2 regions of the Luteibacter sp. CQ10 genome follow, and region 1 is predicted to be linked to the other one. Evidence: riboswitches for the same ligand, from Rfam matches in the RefSeq annotation. Region 1 holds a riboswitch; the other holds the start of a gene.
What was found. Region 1 has a riboswitch for cobalamin ahead of metE (5-methyltetrahydropteroyltriglutamate--homocysteine S-methyltransferase). Riboswitches for the same ligand answer to the same signal wherever they lie in the genome.
Positions count from the first base shown of each region.

Region 1 (17,275 bases):
GGCACCTGATGTCGGTGATGCTCAACGCGGCGAGCTGCCTGGACTTCACCGCGCGCCTTACCGGATTCCGCGACGTTCCCGCGTTGCTGGCGGACGCCGAGGCGAAGGGCCTGCACGAAAACGGCCCGTTGTTCCTGCCTTACCTCACCGGCGAACGCACGCCGCACAACGACGCGCACGCGCGCGGCTCGTTCACGAACCTCGGCCCCGACACCGACCGGGCCGACCTGGCGAACGCCACGCTCGAGGGCGTGGGCCTGGGCCTGCTCGACGGCCTGCTGGCCGTGGAAGGCACCGGCCTGGTCGCCGACGAGATCACGGTGATCGGCGGCGGCTCGCGCAGCGCCTACTGGACGCAGATGCTCGCCGACATCCTCGGCAAGCGGCTGGTGCTGCGCAGCGGCGGCGAAGTGGGCCCGGCCCTCGGCGCCGCGCGGTTGGCCCGCCTGGCCGTGGAGCCGGATGCGTCGCTGGACGAGGTATGCCCGATGCCGGGGGTCACCGCCGTGCGCGAGCCCGATGCAGCGCGTCATGATTATTTCCTGCAAACGCGCCACCCTCTGTTCCGCCTCAGTTACGAGCGGATGAAACCGTTGTATTCCCACGCCGCCCAACGCGACGATTCCCGCCCTTCCTGAACGGGCGACCCCTTACGCATGGAGAAGAGCATGAAACCCAAGGCCCTACCAACGTTGCTGGCCGTATCGATGGCCGCGGCCGGCGTGTTCGCCGCACCGCAGGCGCATGCGAGCAAGGATAAACCGGTGATCGGCTTCTCCATCGACGACCTGCGCGTGGAGCGATGGACGCGCGATCGCGACTATTTCAAGGCGGCGGCCGAGGCGAAGGGTGCCACCGTTTCCGTGCAGTCGGCCGACGCCAACGAGCAGAAGCAGATCCAGCAGATCGAGAACCTGATCGCGCGCAAGGTCGACGTCATCGTGATCGTGCCGTTCAACGCCAAGACGCTCACCACCGTGGTGGCCGAGGCGAAGAAGGCCGGCATCAAGGTGATTTCGTACGATCGCCTCATCCTCAACGCCGACGTCGACGCCTACATCTCGTTCGATAACGAGAAGGTCGGCGAGATGCAGGCCCAGGGCGTGGTCGACGCCACGGGCGGCAAGGGCAATTACTTCCTGCTCGGCGGCGCGCCCACCGACAACAACGCGAAGATCCTGCGCGAAGGCCAGATGAAGGTGCTCGATCCCCTCGTCAAGAGCGGGGCCGTCAAGATCGCCGGCCAGCAGTGGACCAACGAATGGCTCGCCTCGAACGCGCAGTCGATCATCGAGAACGCGCTCACCGCCAACAAGAACAACATCCAGGGCATCGTCGCGTCCAACGACGGCACCGCCGGCGGTGCCGTCGCGGCGCTGCAGGGCCAGAAGCTCGCTGGCAAGGTGGCCGTCTCGGGCCAGGATGCCGACCTCGCCGCCGTCAAGCGCATCAAGGCGGGTACGCAGACCATGACGGTCTACAAGCCGATCAAGCAGATCGCCACCGACGCGGCCAACCTGGCCGTGCAGTTCGCCAAGGGCGAAGCGCCCCAGTTCACCTCCAAGATGAACAACGGGAAGAAGGACGTGGACACCATCCTGCTCACGCCCCAGCCGCTCACGAAGGCCAACGTCGACATCGTGGTGAAGGACGGCTTCTACACCCAGGCCCAGGTCGGCAACTGACCGCCGTACGATCCGGCGGCGCCCGTCCGGGCGCCGCCATGCATAAGGAACGACCGTGAGCGACTACCTCTTCGAGATGCGCGACATCGTCAAGGAGTTTTCCGGCGTGCGCGCGCTCAACGGCATCAGCCTCGCGGTGCGGCCCGGCGAATGCGTGGGCCTGTGCGGCGAGAACGGTGCCGGCAAGTCCACCCTGATGAAGGTGCTGTCGGGCGTGTATCCCCATGGCACGTGGGAAGGCGAGATCCTTTTCGACGGCAAGCCGCTGAAGGCGGCTTCGGTGCGCGACAGCGAGGCCGCGGGCATCGTCATCATCCACCAGGAATTGATGCTGGTGCCGCAGCTTTCCGTGGCCGAGAACATCTTCCTCGGCAACGAGAGCACGAAGTTCGGCGGCGTGATGGATTACGACGCCATGTACGCCAAGGCCGAGGCCCTGCTCGCCCGGCTGAAGCTGAAGGACGTGAACGTGGCCGCGCCGGTGATGAACTACGGTGGCGGCTACCAACAGCTGTTCGAGATCGCCAAGGCGCTGGCGAAGAACGCGCGCCTGTTGATCCTCGACGAGCCGTCGTCGTCGCTGACCTCGGCGGAAACCGACATCCTGCTGTCGATCATCGAAGACCTGAAGCGCGAAGGCGTGGCCTGCGTGTACATCTCGCACAAGCTCGACGAGGTGGCGCGCGTGTGCGACACGGTCACCGTGATCCGCGACGGCAAGCACATCGTCACCAAGCCGATGAGCGAGATGACCACGCATTCGATCATCACGGCGATGGTCGGCCGCGAGATCGAGAACCTGTTCCCGCGCGTCGAGCACGCCATCGGCGACGTGGTCTTCGAGGCGCGGCACGTCACCTGCTGGGACGTGACCAACCCGCAACGCAAGCGCGTCGACGACATCTCGTTCAAGCTGCATCGGGGCGAAATCCTCGGCATCGCCGGTCTCGTCGGCGCGGGCCGCACGGAGCTCGTATCGGCCATCTTCGGTGCGTACCCGGGTCGCTACGAGGCCGAGCTGTTCCTGGAAGGCAAGCCGATCAAGGTGAAGAACCCCGAGCAGGCGATCAAGGCCGGGCTCTCGCTCGTGCCGGAGGATCGCAAGCGCCAGGGCATCGTCCCGCTCATGGGCGTGGGTGACAACATCACCCTGGCCGTGCTCTCGCACTATGCGCATGCGGGCACCATCGACCGGCAGGCCGAGCTGCAGACGGTGGATGCCGAGATCAAGCGCCTGCGGGTGAAGACGGCGAGCCCGGAGCTGGCCATCGTGGGGCTGTCCGGCGGCAACCAGCAGAAGGCGGTACTCACCAAAATGCTGCTGCCCGACCCGAAGGTGCTCATCCTCGACGAGCCGACGCGCGGCGTCGACGTCGGGTCCAAGTACGACATCTACACGCTGATGTTCGAACTGGTGGCTCGCGGCGTCGCCATCGTCATGGTGTCGTCGGAGATGCCCGAAGTGCTGGGCGTGAGCGACCGCGTGCTCGTCGTAGGCGAGGGCAAGCTGCGCGGCGACTTCAAGAACGTCGGCCTCACCCAGGAGCAGGTGCTCGCCGCGGCCATTTCGCATGCGGCCGAAGGACCGGCGCACGCCGCCTGACAACCCATTCCACGCGTCATCAGGAAGATTTCCTCCATGCAGTCGCAGAAAATCCAGCAGTTGTTCGTTCGCTACAAGATCCTCGCCCTGTTGATCGCCGTCGCGTTGATCTGGGTGTTCTTCCACGTCAAGACCGAACAGGCCTTCATCACGCCGGGCAACCTGTCGAACCTGTTCCGGCAGATGGCCATCACCGGCATGCTCGCCTGCGGCATGGTCTTCATCATCATCGCCGGCGAGATCGACCTGTCCATCGGCTCGCAGCTGGGCCTGCTCGGCGGGGTGGTGGCCATCCTCACCGTGAACATGGGGTGGGGCACCTGGCCGTCGATCGGCGCGGTGCTGGTGCTTGGCCTGCTGATCGGCGCGTTCAACGGCTTCGTGGTGACGAAGATGCGGGTGCCGTCGTTCATCGTCGGCCTCGGCGGCATGCTCGCCTTCCGCGGCATCGTGCTTTACGTGACGGGCAGCTCCACGATCGCACCGGCGCCGGACGACCTCATCGCGCTCGGCCAGGGATTCGTGCCTCCCATGCTGTCGCGCTGGATCGGCGCGGTGATCTTCCTCGCGCTGATCGGCCTCACGGTCCGCCGTCGCGTGCGCCGTTCGAAACTGGGGCTGCACCAGGCCGCGGTGTGGATCGACGTGGCGCGGCTGGTCGCCATCGGCGCGGTGATGGCGGGCTTCATCCGCATGCTCAACGACGCCAACGGCATTCCCATTCCGGTGATGATCCTGCTCGCGCTGCTGGCCGTGTTCACCTACGTCTCCACCCAGACCGTGTTCGGTCGCCACGTGTACGCCGTGGGCGGCAACATGGAAGCCACGCGCCTGTCGGGCGTGAACGTGGCGCGGGTGAAGCTGGTGGTGTTCGCGTTGATGGGTTTGATGTGTGCCTTCGCGGGCATCATCACGGTGGCGCGTACCGGTTCGGGATCGCCCTCGGCGGGCACGGGCGGCGAGCTGGATGCGATCTCCGCCTGCTTCATCGGCGGCACGTCGATGCGCGGCGGTTCGGGCACGGTCTACGGCGCGCTGATCGGCGCGCTGGTGATGGCGAGCCTGGACAGCGGCATGCAGCTGATGGACGTCGACAACTCGTGGCAGATGATCATCAAGGGCGTGATCCTGGTGCTGGCCGTGTGGGTGGACGTGCTGTCGGGGTCCAACCGCAACGGTTAATGCCGCTTCGTCGGCTTTTCGCCGATACGATCGGCTCCCACCCCTTCGGTAGCAGGGTGCCTCAACCTGCCTACCGAAGGGGTGGGAGCCGATCGTATCGGCGAACGCGGATCGCCTCAGCGCGTCGGTAACGCCTTCGCCATCTCCAGGTGATGCTTCAGCGTCGGCAAGGTCTTCTTCGCGAACGCCTTCATCTCCGGGTTCGATCCCTTCTCGATTTCCACCTCGAACGACGCCACCGCTTCCTCGTGGTCGGCGATCATCTGCTTGCGATAGGCCGCGTCGAACTCGGCGCCCTTCATGCGCGACATCGCATCCAGCGCCTTCTGCGCGTCGGGCAGCGGCTTGTCCACGAGCGAATAGCCCTTGTCGCCGGACTTGAGCGAGCGCAGTTCGTCGTTGGCCTTGCCATGGTCCTCGATCATGGTCTGCGCGAAGTTCTTCACCTGGCTCGACGACGACTGCTTCGTCGCCAGTTCGCTGAAGGCGACCTCGGCCAGGCCGGACGCTCCGGCATTCTTGAAGAAGCCCGCATCGGTGGGCGTGCCGCCCTGGGTGTCCTTTTCCTGCGCGAGGGCAGCCAGCGGCAGCGAGGCGGCGAGGAAGGCGATGGCGAGCAGGCGGGGGGCGGGCTTGGGCATGGTGGCGTCTCCTGGGGTTGCTTCACCGCAAGATGTCGCATCCCGCCCATGAAGCCGCCGTGAGACCCACGAAAAAAACGGGCGCCCGAAGGCGCCCGTCGAGGTGTCTCTGACGATCGTGCCGCTTACTTGCGCGCGGCGACCTTGCCACCCAGGCCCGCGGCGTCGCGCAGGAGGTCGGCCTTGTCGGTCTTCTCCCACGAGAACGCGGTGTAGGTGCTGCCGTCGGCGCCCTTCACTTCGTACGGCTTGCGGCCGAAGTGGCCGTAGGACGCGGTCGGCTGGTAGATCGGGTGCACCAGGTCGAGCATCTTGATGATGCCGTACGGGCGCAGGTCGAAATGCTTGCGCACCAGCTTCTCGATCTTATCGTCGGAGATCTTGCCGGTGCCGAAGGTGGTCACCGAGATCGAGGTGGGTTCGGCCACGCCGATGGCGTAGCTGACCTGGATTTCGCAACGGTCGGCGAGGCCGGCAGCGACGATGTTCTTGGCGACGTAGCGCGCGGCGTAGGCGGCCGAACGGTCGACCTTCGACGGATCCTTGCCCGAGAACGCGCCGCCGCCGTGACGGGCCCAGCCGCCGTAGGTGTCGACGATGATCTTGCGGCCGGTGAGGCCGCAGTCGCCCACCGGGCCGCCGATGACGAACTTGCCGGTCGGGTTGATGTGGAACTTGGTGTCCTTGTGCAGGAGCTTCGCCGGCAGCACGGGCTTGAGGATCAGCTCACGCACGCCTTCGACGAGGTCTTTCTGCTTCACGCCCGGATCGTGCTGGGTGGAAAGCACCACGGCGTCGATGGCGATGGCTTCGCCGGCTTCGTTGTAGCGCAGGGTGACCTGGCTCTTGGCGTCCGGACGCAGCCAGGGCAGCGGCGAGTTCTTCTTCTTGCGGACCTTGGCCTGCTGCTCCACGAGGCGGTGGCTCAGGTGGATGGCGGCTGGCATGTATTCGCTGGTTTCGTTGGTGGCGTAGCCGAACATCAGGCCCTGGTCGCCCGCGCCCTGTTCTTCCGGCTTCTTGCGGTCCACGCCCTGGTTGATGTCGGGCGACTGCTTGCCGATGAGATTGAGCACGCCGCAGGTCTCGCCGTCGAAGCCGACTTCCGACGAGTCGTAGCCGATGTCGAGGATCACCTTGCGGGTGAGGGCTTCGAGGTCGATCCATGCGCTGGTGGTGATCTCGCCGGCGACGATGGCGACACCCGTCTTCACGAGCGTCTCGCAGGCCACCCGGGCGCGCGGATCCTGGGCCAGGATGGCGTCGAGAACGGCGTCGGAGATCTGGTCGGCGATCTTGTCCGGATGGCCTTCGGAGACCGACTCGGAGGTGAAGAGGTAGTTGCTCATCGCGGGGATATATCCTTCTTTACGGATAAAGAGATAAAAGGGGCGCGCCATGATACACGCCCCCGCGCCGGTTTGCAGCGGCAAGGGTAAACCCCGGGGGTGACGATTGCATGGTGGTTAAGGCGCCGGGGGCCCTCTGGCCCCGTTCGCCGATACGATCGGCTCCCACCCCTTCGGTAGCAGTCTTCCTACCGAAGGGGTGGGAGCCGATCGTATCGGCGAATCCCGCGAAGCGAGGCCTAGACGGCGGCGGCGATCCTGGTCCGGGCCGCCTTGGCCACCGCCACCATCCCCGCCAGCGCCTCGGCCACTTCCGGCCATCCCCGCGTCTTCAGCCCGCAATCCGGGTTGATCCAGAGCTGGTCCGGCCGGAGCACCTGGAGAGCACGTGCCACCAGGTCGGCCATCTCGGCCTGGGCCGGCACCCGGGGCGAGTGGATGTCGTAAACGCCCGGCCCGATGCCGTTGGGGTACCGGAACCGCGTAAACGCGTCGAGCAATTCCATGCGCGAACGGCTGGTCTCGATGGAGATCACGTCGGCGTCCATCGCGGCCACGGCCTCGATGATGTCGTTGAACTCCGAGTAGCACATGTGGGTGTGCACCTGGGTGGCGTCGCTGACCCCGCCGGCGGTGATGCGGAACGCCTCCACGGCCCAGTCGAGATAGGCGGCCCAGTCGGCCCGGCGTAGCGGCAGGCCTTCGCGCAGGGCCGGTTCGTCGATCTGCACGATGCCGATGCCGGCCTTCTCCAGGTCGTGAACTTCGTCGCGCAGGGCGAGGGCGATCTGCCGGCAGACCTCGGCGCGCGGGAGGTCGTCGCGCACGAACGACCATTGCAGCATCGTCACCGGGCCGGTGAGCATGCCCTTCATCGGCTTGTCGGTGAGCGATTGCGCGAAGGCCGACCAGGCTACCGTCATCGGCGCGGGGCGGGCCACGTCGCCGTAGATGATGGGCGGCTTCACGCAGCGCGAGCCGTAGCTCTGCACCCAGCCGAAGGCGGTGAAGGCGTAGCCGTCGAGCTGTTCGCCGAAGTACTCCACCATGTCGTTGCGCTCGGGCTCGCCATGCACCAGTACGTCGAGGCCGACTTCTTCCTGGAAGCGCACGGCGCGGCGGATCTCGTCGCGCAGGATCGTCGCGTAGGCCCCGTCATCGAGCTTGCCCGCGCGATGCGCGGCGCGGGCGTTGCGCAGTTCGAGCGTTTGCGGGAACGACCCGATCGTGGTGGTGGGCAGGTCGGGCAGGCCGAAACGCTCGCGCTGCACGGCGGCGCGAAAGGTGAAGGCGGAACGGCGCCGGCCGAACTGGGGCGTGAGGCCGCGAACGCGGGCGCGCACGTCGGGGCGGACCACGACCGGTGACGCCAGCCGCTCGGCGACCACGGCGTGCTGCCGTGCGAGTTCCTGGCTGGCCGCGTCATCGCCGTTGACAGCATCGGCGTAGCGGCGCAGCTCGCCGATCTTCTGGCGCGCGAAGGACAGCCAACGGCCCCGTTCGCCGGGTAGCCGGGTTTCTTCCGAGGCGTCGATCGGCACGTGCAGCAGCGAGCACGAGGTGGATAGCCAGAGGCGATCACGGGAAAGGCGCGAGCGCAGCGTTTCGATACGGGGAAGGATGACGGCCGGATCGCTCAGCCACACGTTGCGGCCGTCGAGGATGCCCGCCGAGAGCACCCGTCCCGGCGGAAGCGCGTCGAGCACGGCATCGAGCTGTTCCGGCGCGCGGGCGAGGTCGACGTGCAGGCCCGCGACGGGAAGCGACGCGGCGAGCGCGAGGTTCGCTCCCAGGGCGCCGAAATACGAGGCGAGCAGGATGCGCGTGCGGCCGTGCGCGGCGATGGCGTCGTAAGCGCGGCGCAGCGCGTCGCGGGTGGCGTCGTCGAGATCGAGCACGAGCACCGGTTCGTCCACCTGCACCCAGTCGGCGCCGGCATCGGCCAGCGCGTCGAGCACGCCGAGCCACGCGGGCAGGAGGGCGTCGAGCAGGTCGAGCGGATCGCTGCCGTCGGTCGTCTTCGACAGGCGCAGGAAGCTGACCGGTCCCAGCAGCACGGGGCGCGCGACGTGCCCCGCCGTGGTGGCTTCGACGTATTCGGCCACGGCTTTTCGCGGGCGGGCCGCGAAGGTCTGTCCCGAGACGAGTTCCGGCACGATGTAGTGGTAGTTCGTGTCGAACCACTTGGTCATTTCCAGCGCGTGCAGATCCACCTCGCCGTCCTGGCGGCCGCGGGCCATGGCGAAGTAGCCGGCCAGGGGGTCCCGCTCGTGCAGCGCCCGGTAGCGTGCCGGGATGGCGTCGACCGCCACGGCGGCGTCGAGCACGTGGTCGTACAGCGAGAAATCGTTGACCGGCACGCTGTCGGCGCCCGCGTCGCGGGCGAGCTTCCAGTGGCGATGGCGCAGTCGCGAGGCGACCTCGAGCAGGTCGGCGGCGGTGGTGTCTCCTTTCCAGTGGCTTTCCAGCGCGCGCTTCAATTCGCGGCGTCGGCCGATGCGGGGAAATCCGGGGTAGGTCACGTGTGGCATGGCTATGCATTCCTCTTCATGGCAAAGAGGAGGGAAGGGCGGCTCGCCACGCGGCGCCGGGGCGTCGTGGGATGGGCCGTCGACCTTCGCCCCCGCGGGCGAACCGGTGCCGCCCTTGGGGAAGGGCGGACCCAGGTCGGACGGGGAGACGCATCTCCCCGGCCTGCGGCAGGTCTTCGGGCTCGTGGATGTGGCATCGCTGATGCCGCCTCGTCCGTCGCTTCCCAGGGCCGGGGCCCCAGTGCCGTGACGGCGTCGTCTCCACATACCGCTGCGGGGCAGCGCCGGACTCGCACCGGCTTCCCTCTTAGCTTTATCTTCGTATTCGAATACAAAGATAAAGACCGCTGGCGCCGCGAAAATTAGCCGTCCGGACGGCCGAAGTCAAATGCGTCACCATGGGCGGATGAAGCCACGGCACATCGTGTTCGCCACGGTCGGATCGCAGGGCGATCTGTTTCCCTTTCTCGCCGTGGGCCGCGAGCTGGCCGCGCGCGGCCACCGCGTGACGGTGGGCGCGCATGCCATGCACCGTGCCGCGGTGGCCGAGGCCGGCCTGGGGTTCGTGATGGCGAGTGGCATCGCCGAACCCGACGACAAGGCCGCCTTCGCGGCAAAGGCCTTCCATCCGCTGCGCGGGCCGCGTTTCGTGGTGCGCGACCTGGCCGCGGCCGACGTGGCGGCGAGTTACGCGGCCCTGGCGCCGGTGTGCAGGGACGCCGATGCCATCGTCACCACGACGCTCGCCTTCGCGGGGCAGATCCTCGGCGAGACCTCGCGCGGGACGTGGTTGTCGGCCGTGCTGTCGCCATCGGTCTTCCTGTCCGCCGACGATCCGCCCGCGACGGGCGTGGCCTGGTTCGATCGCTACCTGCGCGGTTCACCCCGACGTGGCGCGTGGTTGCGGCGCGCGGCGGAGGCGGTGACGTCAACCTGGACGGCGCCGGTACGGGCCTTCCGGCGTTCGCTGGGCCTGGCACCCGTGTCGGTCGGGGGCGATCCGTTCCATCGCGGGCAGCACGCGCGCGATGGCGTGCTGGCGATGTATTCGCCGTTGCTCGGCGCCCTGCCTGCCGATGCCCCGGCGCGCACGACGCTGACGGGCTGGTGTCGGTACTCACCGGCCGACGGCCTGCTCGACGCGGAGCTACGTGCGTTTCTCGACGCGGGCTCGCCGCCGGTGGTGTTCACCCTGGGCTCGGCGGCGGTGCATGCGGGTGAGGCCTTCCTGCGCGAGAGCATGGAGGCGGCGCGCATGCTCGACCGGCGTGCGGTGTTGCTCACGGGGTCACCGGTGTTGCGCGAGCGCCTGGGTGCATGGCATGAGAGCGTGTTCGCCGTGGACTACGCGTCCCATGGCGCCCTGTTCGAGCGCGCCGCCGCGATCGTGCATCACGGCGGCATCGGTACGACGCATGAGGCATTGCGCGCGGGGCGCCCTTCGCTCGTGGTGCCCCACGGATTCGACCAGCCGGATAACGCGGCACGCATCGCGCGCCTGGGTGTGGGAGCGGTGTTGCCCGCGTGGCGGTATCGGGCGGATCGGGCCGCGGTCCTGCTTCGCGGCCTTCTTGGCGAAGCATTGACTCGCGATCGGGCGATGCGTGCAGCCGACCGTCTGCGCGTCGAGGACGGGGCGCGGAATACGGCTGATGCCATCGAAGGGGCGATGCATCGTGGCGGCCGCGCTCCGTAGGATTCGCCGATGCGATCGGCTCCCACTCCTTCGGTCGCCGCCTTGCTACCAAAGGGGTGGGGGCCGATCGCATCGGCGAACCTTCGGAGCGAGGCCTACTGGAATCCCTCGACCGGATGCGGCGCGTAAGCGCCTTCCAGCGTCGCGATCTCCTCCTCGGACAGCTTCAACTCGATCGCCGCCACCGCATCGTCCAGGTGCTGCGGCTTCGACGCCCCCACGATCGGCGCGGTAACACCACGACGTTGCGCCACCCACGCCAGCGCGACCTGCGCGCGCGGCACGCCGCGTCGCTCGGCCACGGCCTTCACCGCCTCGACGATGGCGCGGTCGGAGTCTTCGGTGGCCTTGTACAGCGTGCCGCCGAACACGTCGTTGTCCTGGCGGAAGCTGGTTTCGTCCCAGTCGCGCGTGAGGCGGCCGCGGGCGAGCGGGCTCCACGGAATCACCGCGATGCCCTGGTCGACGCAGAACGGGATCATCTCGCGCTCTTCCTCGCGCTGGAGGAGGTTGTAGTGGTCCTGCATGCTCACGAATTCCGTCCACCCGTGCAGGCGCGAGGTGTAAACCATCTTCGCGAACTGCCACGCATGCATCGACGACGCACCGATGTAGCGCGCCTTGCCCGCCTTGACCACGTCGTGCAGCGCCTCGAGGGTTTCCTCAACGGGCGTGGTGGGGTCGAAGCGATGGATCTGCAGCAGGTCGACGTAATCCGTTCCCAGGCGCGACAGCGAATCGTCCACCGAGTGGAAGATCGCCTTGCGCGAGAGGCCTCCGAGGTTCGGCCCCTTGCCCCACCGATAGAACGTCTTCGTCGCGATCACCACCTCGTCGCGACGCGCGAAGTCCTTAAGCGCGCGTCCGACGACTTCTTCCGACGTGCCATCGGAGTAGGCATTGGCGGTATCGAAAAAGTTGATGCCCAGGTCGAGCGCCTTGCGGATGAACGGGCGGCTCTGCTCTTCGTCGAGGGTCCATGCATGGTTGCCACGGTCGGGAATGCCGTAGGTCATGCAGCCGAGCACGAGCGGTGACACCTCGAGGCCTGTCTTGCCGAACTTGACGTATCGCATGGGGGATTGCTCCGTGGGAGAAAGGCGGTCTACACGGCACCTATACCTGCCGTGGTTATCTTTATCAGCTTAGCGCGACCCGGCGCGACGTGCTGCGAGTCGCACGTTCTTTCGGAGAAGCGCCATGTCGACCATCATTTCATCACCTCGCCCACCACGCATCAGTGGTGCGGTGATCGCCATCCTCGGATTGCTGCTCGCCGCGGGCGGCGTCTGGCTGGTCGCCTTGGGCGGCTCGTTCTATTACCTCGTCGCCGGTGCGGCGGTGCTGGTCACCGGCGTGCTTCTGTGGCGTGGGTCGTCCGGCGCGCTGTGGCTGTATGCGTTGACGCTGCTCGCGACCGTCGTCTGGGCCGTCGGCGAAGTGGGCCTCAACGGCTGGTCGCTCGAACCGCGCCTGTTCGTGCCGATGCTGTTGGGCATCTACCTGCTGATGCCCTGGGTGCGGCGCAGGCTGACGCCAACGCGCGGAGGCGCGGTGGTGGTGATCGTCGCCGTGCTGGCATGCATCGCCGTCGGCACGGCGGGATTCATGCAGCCGGTGGGCACGCGCGGTGAGACGGTGGCACGCAACCTGCCCGACGGCGCGGATGCCTCCGTGCCCGATGGCGACTGGCAGTTCTACGGCCGCACGGCGAAGGGCGACCGCTTCTCGCCGCTGGACCAGATCAACGCGGGTAACGTGAAGAACCTCAAGCTCGCCTGGACGGCGCGCACCGGCGACACGATGCGCCCTGGCGAAGACAAGGGCGGCACCGACGCGGGCCACGAGTTCAACTTCGAGAACACGCCGATCAAGGTGGGCAACACGCTGTACGTCTGCACGGGCCACAGCTGGGTGGTGGCGTTCGACGCGGCGACCGGTGAGAAGAAGTGGAGCTTCGATCCCAAGGCGAACACCGACGCCGACGTCTACCTCGCCTGCCGCGGCGTCGCTTATTACGAGGCCCCCGCGGGCACGGCCACCGATTGCCCGCGCCGTATCCTGGCCCCGGTGCTCGATGCGCGACTGATGGCGTTGAACGCGGATACCGGCAAGCCGTGCGAAGACTTCGGCGAGCACGGCTTCGTCTCGCTCACGCAGTATCTCGGCCACGTGCCGGCGGGGTTCCATTTCGTCACCTCGCCGCCGCTGGTGCTGAAGGATCGCGCGATCCTCGGCGGCTGGGTGTACGACAACCAGGCCGAGAACGAGCCGTCCGGCGCGGTGCGCGCATTCGACCCGCTCACCGGCAAGCTCGTCTGGGCCTGGGACGTCGGCCACGACCCGCAGAACTGGCAGCCTGGCCCCAACGACCAGCTCACCCGCGGCACGCCGAACGCGTGGGGTGTGTACACGGCCGATCCCGACCTGGGCATGGTCTACCTGCCCATGGGCAACGCCACCCCGGATTACTTCGGCGGGCATCGCCGTCCGTTCGACGAGAAATACTCCAGTTCCACGGTGGCGCTCGACATCGAGACGGGTGAGCCGAAGTGGGTGTTCCAGAACACGCACCACGACCTGTGGGACATGGACGTGCCGACCGGCCCGTCGCTGGTGGACCTGCCCAGCGCGGGCGGCACGATTCCCGCCCTGGTGCAGACCACCAAGCGCGGCGAATTCTTCGTACTCGATCGCCGCACCGGCAAACCGGTGACCGCCGTCACGGAAAAGCCGGTGCCGCAAGGTGCGGTGCCCGGCGACCACACCTCGCCGACGCAACCGTATTCCACCGGCATGCCGTCGCTCACGCCCGAAGACCTCACCGAGCGCAAGTTGTGGGGTGCCACGCCCTTCGACCAGCTCATGTGCCGCATCGAGTTCCGCAAGGCGGTCTACAAAGGCCAGTTCACGCCGCCGCAGTTGAGCGACACCATCGTGTATCCCGCGTTCGACGGCGTGATCGACTGGCACGGCGCGTCGATCGATCCGTTCAACAAGCTGGTGATCGCCAACGCGAACTACATCCCCTTCATGATCAGCCTCGCGCCACGCGGGCCCGCTGAAGCGAAGGGACTGGTGAAGCCGTGGGACGGCACGGGCAACGAGCCGCCGGTGGGCGGCGGACTGGCCCCGCAATACGGCACGCCGTACGTCGGCAAGGTGCATCCGTGGCTCAATCCCATCGGCGTGCCGTGCAATCCGCCGCCGTGGGGCACGCTGGCCGCCATCGACCTGGTCACGCACAAGCTCGTGTGGGAACGCCCGATCGGCACCACGCGCGATACCGGTCCCTTCGGCACGCACGTCAACGCGCCGCTGCCGACGGGTATCTTCAACATCGGCGGCAACATGACCACGCGCGGCGGGCTGATTTTCATCGGCGCCACGGCGGACGATTACCTGCGCGCGATCGACGAGCGCACGGGCCAGGAGCTGTGGAAAGCGCGGCTGCCGGCGGGCGGCCAGGCCAATCCGATGTCGTATTCGGTCAACGGCAAGCAGTACGTGGTGATCGCGGCTGGTGGGCACAGCGGCTTGGGGACGCGGTCGGGGGATTACGTGATGGCGTATGCGTTGCCTTGAAGGGCCGTAGGCGGCGTCTTCGCGGATACCGGTCGCCACGCGCTAGGCTCCTGCGTGCGCAGGAGCGACGGCTTCCCTCACCGTCATCCCTGCGCACGCAGGGATCCAGCGCGAGGCAACCGGTTTTCGCAGCAGCGTGCCTACGGCTCTTGAAATCCACGGTAGCGCCCCGACCTAGCGAACCAGCGGTTGCCGCCAGCGAAGCGCCGGCGTAGCATCCGCCCCTCGAATCCGGAGCCATCCATGTCCCCGTGCAAGCACGCATTGATCCACCTGCCAACGAACGCCCCTCGGGCGCGTCGCGGGTGCGCGCGCGCCGGGAACGGCGGAGCCTCGTCGTAAGACGGGCCCCGGCCTCCATCGGATACCGAAAGCACCCGCAAGGGTGCTTTTTTTTTGCCTCTCGAAAACCGGAGCCACGTGCCATGAAGAACTGCCGCGAACCCCGATCCTGACCCGTTCCGCTCACGCCAGGGGCGACGGGAAAGCCTCGGGGAGTGCCTCGCTCGAGCCCATGCATCGAGCCCCTGGCGATCCTTGAAGGAACCGTTCAACCATGAGTACCCGAGACACCATTCCCGTCGGCCGTTGGCGCAACCTCGGCATCATCGCGCACGTCGACGCGGGCAAGACGACGCTGACCGAGCGCCTGCTCTACAAGACCGGCACGATCCATCGCACCGGCGAAGTGCACGACGGCGCCACGACCACCGATCACATGGAACTGGAGCGCGAGCGTGGCATCACGATCGGCGCCGCCGCCGTGCGCGCGAACTGGACGCCGGAAGGCGGCCAGCCGCATCGCCTCACGCTCATAGATACCCCCGGACACATCGACTTCGCCATCGAGGTGGAGCGTTCGCTGCGCGTGCTCGACGGCGCCGTGGTGGTGTTCTCGGGCGTCGCCGGCGTGCAGCCGCAGTCGGAAACCGTGTGGCACCAGGCGCGTCGGCATGGCGTGCCGCTGATGGCGTTCGTCAACAAGATGGATCGCCCCGGCGCGGACTTCGACGCGACCGTCGCGCAGATGCGCGACAAGCTCGGCGCGAATCCGTGGGTGGTGGCGTTGCCGGTGATCGACGGCGAGCACATCGTGGGGCTCGTGGACCTGGTCGGCGAGCGCACCTGGCGTTTCGACGACGCCGGCAAGCCGAGCGTGCATGCATGGAACGACGACGAACGCGCGACGCATGCCGCCGCGCGCGCCGACCTGGTGGCCGCCGTGGCCGATCGCGACGAGGCCCTGGCCGAAGCGTGGCTCGCCGAACGGCCCATCGACGCCGACGAACTGACGGCCGCCTTGCGTCGCGGCACGCTCGCGGGTCTCGGCCAGCCGGTGCTGCCGGGCTCGGCGTTCCGCAACGTCGGCATCGAGCCGCTGCTCGACGCGTTCGTGGCCTATCTGCCGTCCCCGGCGGATCGCCCCGCCGTGCCCGCGCACACCGACGACGGCGACACCGCGATCGCGCCCGACGCGAACGCGCCGCTGGCCGCGCTCGTCTTCAAGGTGGTGAACCAGTCGCATGGTCCGCTGGCCTTCGTGCGCGTGTATGCCGGTCGCCTGCACGTCGGCGACGCGGTGTGGCGCAGCGGTACCGATCGCGTGCAGCGCGTCGGCCGGCTGGCCGTGGTGCGCGCGGACGAGACCGAAGCGGTGGAATCCGCCGAGGCGGGCGACATCGTCGCCATCGCGGGCTGGAAGGACGTGGCCACGGGCGAGACGTTGTCCGACTCGCAGCATCGCGTGCGGCTGGAAGCCATCCAGGCGCAACCGGCGGTGCTTTCCTGGCGGCTGTCCCCGGAAAAATCGGCGGACCTGCTCAAGCTCGGCAACGGGCTGGCGCGTCTCGCGCAGGAGGACCCGTCCTTCCGCGTGGGCACCGACCCGGATACCGGCGAGACGCTGGTCTGGGGCATGGGCGAACTCCACCTGGAAGTGATGGTGGAACGCCTGCGTCGCGAGTGGGGCGTGCAGGTGCGCACGGGTTCGCCGCGCGTGGCTTACCAGGAAACGCCGGCCCGCGCGTCGGGGCCGGTGGAGGGCAAGCTCGCCAAGCAGACCGGTGGCAGCGGCCAGTACGCGCGCGTGGTGCTGTCGGTGTCGCCGGTGGAAGGCGATGCCAACCGCTACGAAGACCGCACCACGGGTGGCGTCATTCCGAAGCCGTTCCAGCTGGCGGTGGAGAAGGGCGTGCACTCGGCGCTGCTGAACGGGCCGCGCGGCTATCCGGTGGTGGGCGCCGAGGTGCTGGTGCTCGACGGCCAGGCGCATGCGGTGGACTCCAACGAGGGAGCGTTCCATCGTGCCGCGCAGATGGCGGTGAAGGCGGCGCTGGAGGCGACCGGCACCGTGCTGCTGGAACCGGTGATGCGCGTCTCGGTGAGCGCGCCGGGCGTGGCGGTGGGCGACGTGCTGGGCGACCTGCAACGGCGGGGCGGCCAGATCGTCAACCTCACCGATCGCCAGGAACGCACGGAGATCGACGCCGACGTGCCGTTGGCCCAGATCGACGGGTACAGCACGGCGTTGCGTTCGCTGAGCCAGGGACGGGCGTCGGCCACGGTGGCGTTCCATGCCTACCGGCCGGCAGCGGTGCAGGAGGGTTCGCGCAAGTCCGCGTGATGCGCTTCGCGGGATTCGCGGACACGGTCGGCTCCCACCTCTTCGGCAGCCAGGTTTCGTCAACCTGGCTACCGGAGGGGTGGGAGCCGATCGTACCGGCGATGTAGTCTTGCTCCATGATCGCCTACCCCGACGCGCTGTCCCTGCTCATCGCCGCTACGCCGCGCCTGGGCGATGAAGACGTGCGGCTGGACGACGCGATGGGTCGCGTCCTCGCCGCCGACGTCGTCAGCCCGCTCGCGTTGCCGGGCTTCGACAATTCGGCCATGGACGGTTTCGCCTTGCGCATGCCCGACGAGGGATGGCGCGCGGGACGCACATTCCACGTCGCCGCGATGCACGCGGCCGGCGATGCGACGGCCGCCTATCCCGGTGCCGAG
Region 1 covers NZ_JAEUYM010000004.1:347,724-364,998, reverse strand. The annotation lists gene xylB (xylulokinase) at 1-638, shown strand, start outside; gene xylF (D-xylose ABC transporter substrate-binding protein) at 669-1,685, shown strand; gene JNG39_RS17480 (xylose ABC transporter ATP-binding protein) at 1,741-3,288, shown strand; gene JNG39_RS17475 (sugar ABC transporter permease) at 3,325-4,470, shown strand; gene JNG39_RS17470 (DUF4142 domain-containing protein) at 4,587-5,111, opposite strand; gene metK (methionine adenosyltransferase) at 5,237-6,460, opposite strand; gene metE (5-methyltetrahydropteroyltriglutamate--homocysteine S-methyltransferase) at 6,700-8,991, opposite strand; cobalamin riboswitch at 9,141-9,355, opposite strand; gene JNG39_RS17455 (glycosyltransferase) at 9,398-10,687, shown strand; gene JNG39_RS17450 (aldo/keto reductase) at 10,783-11,763, opposite strand; gene JNG39_RS17445 (membrane-bound PQQ-dependent dehydrogenase, glucose/quinate/shikimate family) at 11,888-14,272, shown strand; gene fusA (elongation factor G) at 14,829-16,895, shown strand; gene JNG39_RS17435 (molybdopterin molybdotransferase MoeA) at 17,012-17,275, shown strand, end outside.

Region 2 (3,810 bases), on a different contig from region 1:
CGAGGCATCCGGCAAGTGCAGCCAGTCGCCGAAATGATGGAAGCGGGTACCGATCATCACCAGCGCGAACAGCGCGGCGACGGCAACGGTCAGCGATCGGGAAAGCGGCTTCATCGTCAGGTCTCCGGTAGGGATCGATTACGTGCGGGGCTGGTAACGCAGCGTCAGCATCCAGTTGCGGCCAGGCTGGTTGAAGTAGCGGGCGGTTTCGTAATGGCGGTCGAAGACGTTCTTCGCCGCCAGTTCGAGCTTCCACGCCGCGTCGAAGGCGTAGGCCATGCGCAGGTCGGTGAGCGCGTAGCCGCCGAGGCGATGCAGGTTGGCCGTATCGTCGTAGCGGTAGCCCGAGGCGAACACGCTGGCCCCGACGCTGAACGCGCCGAACCGGCGGTCGAGGTCGATGTTGGCGGTGCGTCGCGCGCGACGCGGCAACAGGTTGCCGTGGCTGGCATCGTCGCTGTCGTCCTCGGGTTGCAGCCACGTCGCGCTACCGGCAAGCGTCCAGTCGTCGACGGTCGTGTCGGCGGCCAGTTCGACGCCACGGATGCGGGAACGGTCGATGTTGTTGGCGCCGCCGAACGGGAACAAGGGGCCGGTGAGGCCCGCATCGAACACGATCAGGTGGTCGATGCGGTTCTGGAACGCGTTGACCGACCAATGGCCCCAACCCGGCGTGCCCTTGAGGCCCAGCTCCCAGTTGCGCGAGGTCTCGGGACCGAGATCGGGGTTGCCGTAATCCGGGTAATAGAGATCGTTGAAGGTCGGTGCCTTGAACGCGGTGCCGTAGCTGGCGGTGACGCGGAGCTCATCGGTCAGCGCGTAACCGTACAGCAGGCTGCCGGTGGTCTTGCCGCCGAACTGGCTGTTCTCGTCGCGACGCAGGCTGCCCTGCACCGAACTGGCGCCGAATTCCTGTTGCCATTGCGCGAACAGGGCGTGGTTGTGTCGCGCGTCGACGAGATAATCCGTGTTGCCGACCACATGATCCTGCTGCCAGTCGAAGCCCACCGTCGCCAGGCCGTAGCTGCCGCCCACGTGGCCCAGGTCGGCCTGCAACGAAGCGATGTCGCGATGCGTGTTGAAGGTGTCGGCGTAGACGCCGTTCTCGTAGTCGGTGGAGAAATCGCCGCTGCGACCGACGTTGAGCGTGATCAACGCATCCTTCGACGGACGGTAGTGCACGCGGCCACCGATGGCCTGCGTGGTCGATTCGGCGAAGTTGCTGCTGGTGCCGTCGTAATGGTTGCGGCCTTCGCTGCGCGTGGCGCTCGCGTCCGCGTCCCACTGCTCGTCGAAACGCCAGCCGCCCTTGAGCGACAGCGCGTTGTCGCGGTAACCGTCGCGATCGGGCTCATAGGTGAAGCAACCGCCGCCACCCGGGCTGGGCTTGCCGCGGCAGGCATTGATGCCGTCGGTCTGGTCGTGGGTGGCTTCCACCGCGTACCAGCCGTTCTTGCCGCTACCGGCGAAACCCGCCGAACCGCGCAACGTCGACCAGCTGCCGACACCCACCGAGAAACTGGGCACGAACGTGCCCTGCGGATGACGGGTGAAGATCTGGATGACACCGCCGAGGGCTTCGGAGCCGTAGAGGCTCGAATACGGGCCGCGGACGATCTCGATGCGCTCGATCTGGTCGACCGGGATGTCCTGGAAGGCGGCCGTGCCCGATGTGGCCGAGCCGATGCGCACGCCGTCGACCAGCACCAGTACATGGTCGGACTCGGTGCCGCGCAGGAACACCGACGTGGATTTGCCCGGACCGCCGTTGTTGGCGATGGACACGCCCGGCACGGCGCGCAGCAGGTCGGCGACGGAGTTCGGCTGAAGGCGCTCGATGTCGGCGCGGTCGATCACCGTGGACGCGGCGAGCACCTGCGTGGCCGACTGCTCGGTGCGCGAGGCGGTGACCATCACCTTGTCCAGGTCGGTGGATGCCTCATCGGCATGGGCGGTCACGGGCAAAACGAAAACCGTCGCGATAGCGAGCGCGAGGCGGGACGAGCGGAACTTCACGGTGTCACTCCCTACGAACCGCGCCAACCCGCGCGGCATGGATGCGGGGACGGACGAAAGGGGAGACGAAGGAGTGCCGGCGAATCGCGGACGGCCACCCTCGACAGGCCCTCCGCCAGTCCGGTGTCGCCTCGAGGCCGGTCTCCGGGCTTGCGGGCATGGGAGGGCATCCCATCGGACCGGCGCCTTCCCGTGCCATGGGCACAGTGGCATGAAGCCGGTCGTTGACTCGCTTACCGTTGCGGGGGCAGCTCCGGAATGGCGCGTTTTCGAAGAAAACGGCGCGTCACCGGATTCCCGTTTCAATCCCCGGCTTGATAAGCCGGGGATCACCTTGGGCCTGGCAAGTGTAGCTGAACGGCGGCCGTGTTGGTCGACTCGGCGCAAAGGAAGCCGGAATCTGCAAATCCCTTGCAGGAGCCTTAAACCGGACGACCTTGGAGCACGACTAGGCCGCGCGGGGTTAAAACCTAAACGCTCTCCGGCTCTACCGGTCGAGGTTTGCACGTCAGAGAGATTTCAACAGGCTTCGCGAATACGTCATCCGAGTCTTTTCCACTCACCACCATCGTGAAAGGAGAACGTGCGACGTCCGCTTCAACGCATTTATAGCCGAGCGCAAACTCAGACATGGCGCTTTCGTCTTTAGCCCTCCCGGAAGCGGATTCGCACGAGCTACCCGCCGCACACTCCTTGCGACTCGCTACCACAGTCACGGGAAAACTCGGAAACCCTCTTACCTTGCGCACGGGAATCGATACCAGATCATCGACCATCCCCTCGGCCGCAGCCGGCGCTTCGACGGAAAATTCCTCGCATCCCTTTCCTTCCTTGAACAGCTTGTAGCCTTTCGCGACCCCTCGCATCGAAGCACTCTGAAAGTCGATATCCTTCAAGGCTTTTGCGTCTTCGGAATTCGTATGGAAGCCTACCTCGATAATGACGGAAGGCATCGAAGCAAGGCGGTTTTCACCGTGATTACCGTCCTGAGGTGAAGCTGCAACCGGAAAGCCAGCGAACTTTTCCTGCGCGTGAATCTGCTCCTTCATATAGCACAATACGGAGTTCGCAAGCTTTACCGACTCATCACGACCCTTTTGTACAAACGCCCTTGTGCCACGAACGGATCCATCATCGGATGCATTCGTATGCACATGAAACACCGCCTCTGCCCCGATAGCGTTCGCATATAACGGACGACTCCGGATATCCTCGTCACGCTCACGCAAGACTTCCGTCGAATCAGGAAGAGAATGCCATATATCCGGCCTTTCGGGGATAGACTCTTCAAGGAGATACCTGGCAGCCATCATGTAGTATGGCTGCCCGCTTGGCTTATGCTTTCCAAATTTGCTCTCCCTGACATCTACCGGGGACATGCTTGCCAAGTAAAGCTCTGCATAAAGTAGAGTCGCAAAAGTAACGGATATTTCGTCCTCAAGAATTCCGTTATGCATCGACCGTTGAGGACGCCAATCGTTGTAGCCGTGATGAAAATAGTATCCATGGCCAGCAGCGACAGCTACAACGGGAGAGAACCGGCCGTTTCGATTACTCATCTCAACCCTCTTCACCTCCGGTGGACTTCTTTCCTCAGGAAACCAGAAGTACATATCCTTTCCACCAAACCTTAGCTCCAGCCCTCGAACGGATGGAACGTTCTCCAATAAAGGTTCAAGGGTCAACCATAGACCGTGCTCGAAATCCTCCATCTCCACATACGCCGAAATCGGACCGAATCGCTCGTCCATATGCACGATCAGCGACTCCGAAACCGGGTCAAGTATCGCCGTT
Region 2 covers NZ_JAEUYM010000002.1:232,005-235,814, forward strand. The annotation lists gene JNG39_RS09950 (hypothetical protein) at 1-114, opposite strand, end outside; gene btuB (TonB-dependent vitamin B12 receptor) at 139-2,016, opposite strand; cobalamin riboswitch at 2,134-2,368, opposite strand; gene JNG39_RS09960 (N-acetylmuramoyl-L-alanine amidase) at 2,487-3,810, opposite strand, start outside.
Region 2: linked by a shared signal. The riboswitch ahead of btuB (TonB-dependent vitamin B12 receptor) and the one ahead of metE (5-methyltetrahydropteroyltriglutamate--homocysteine S-methyltransferase) in region 1 are both predicted to bind cobalamin.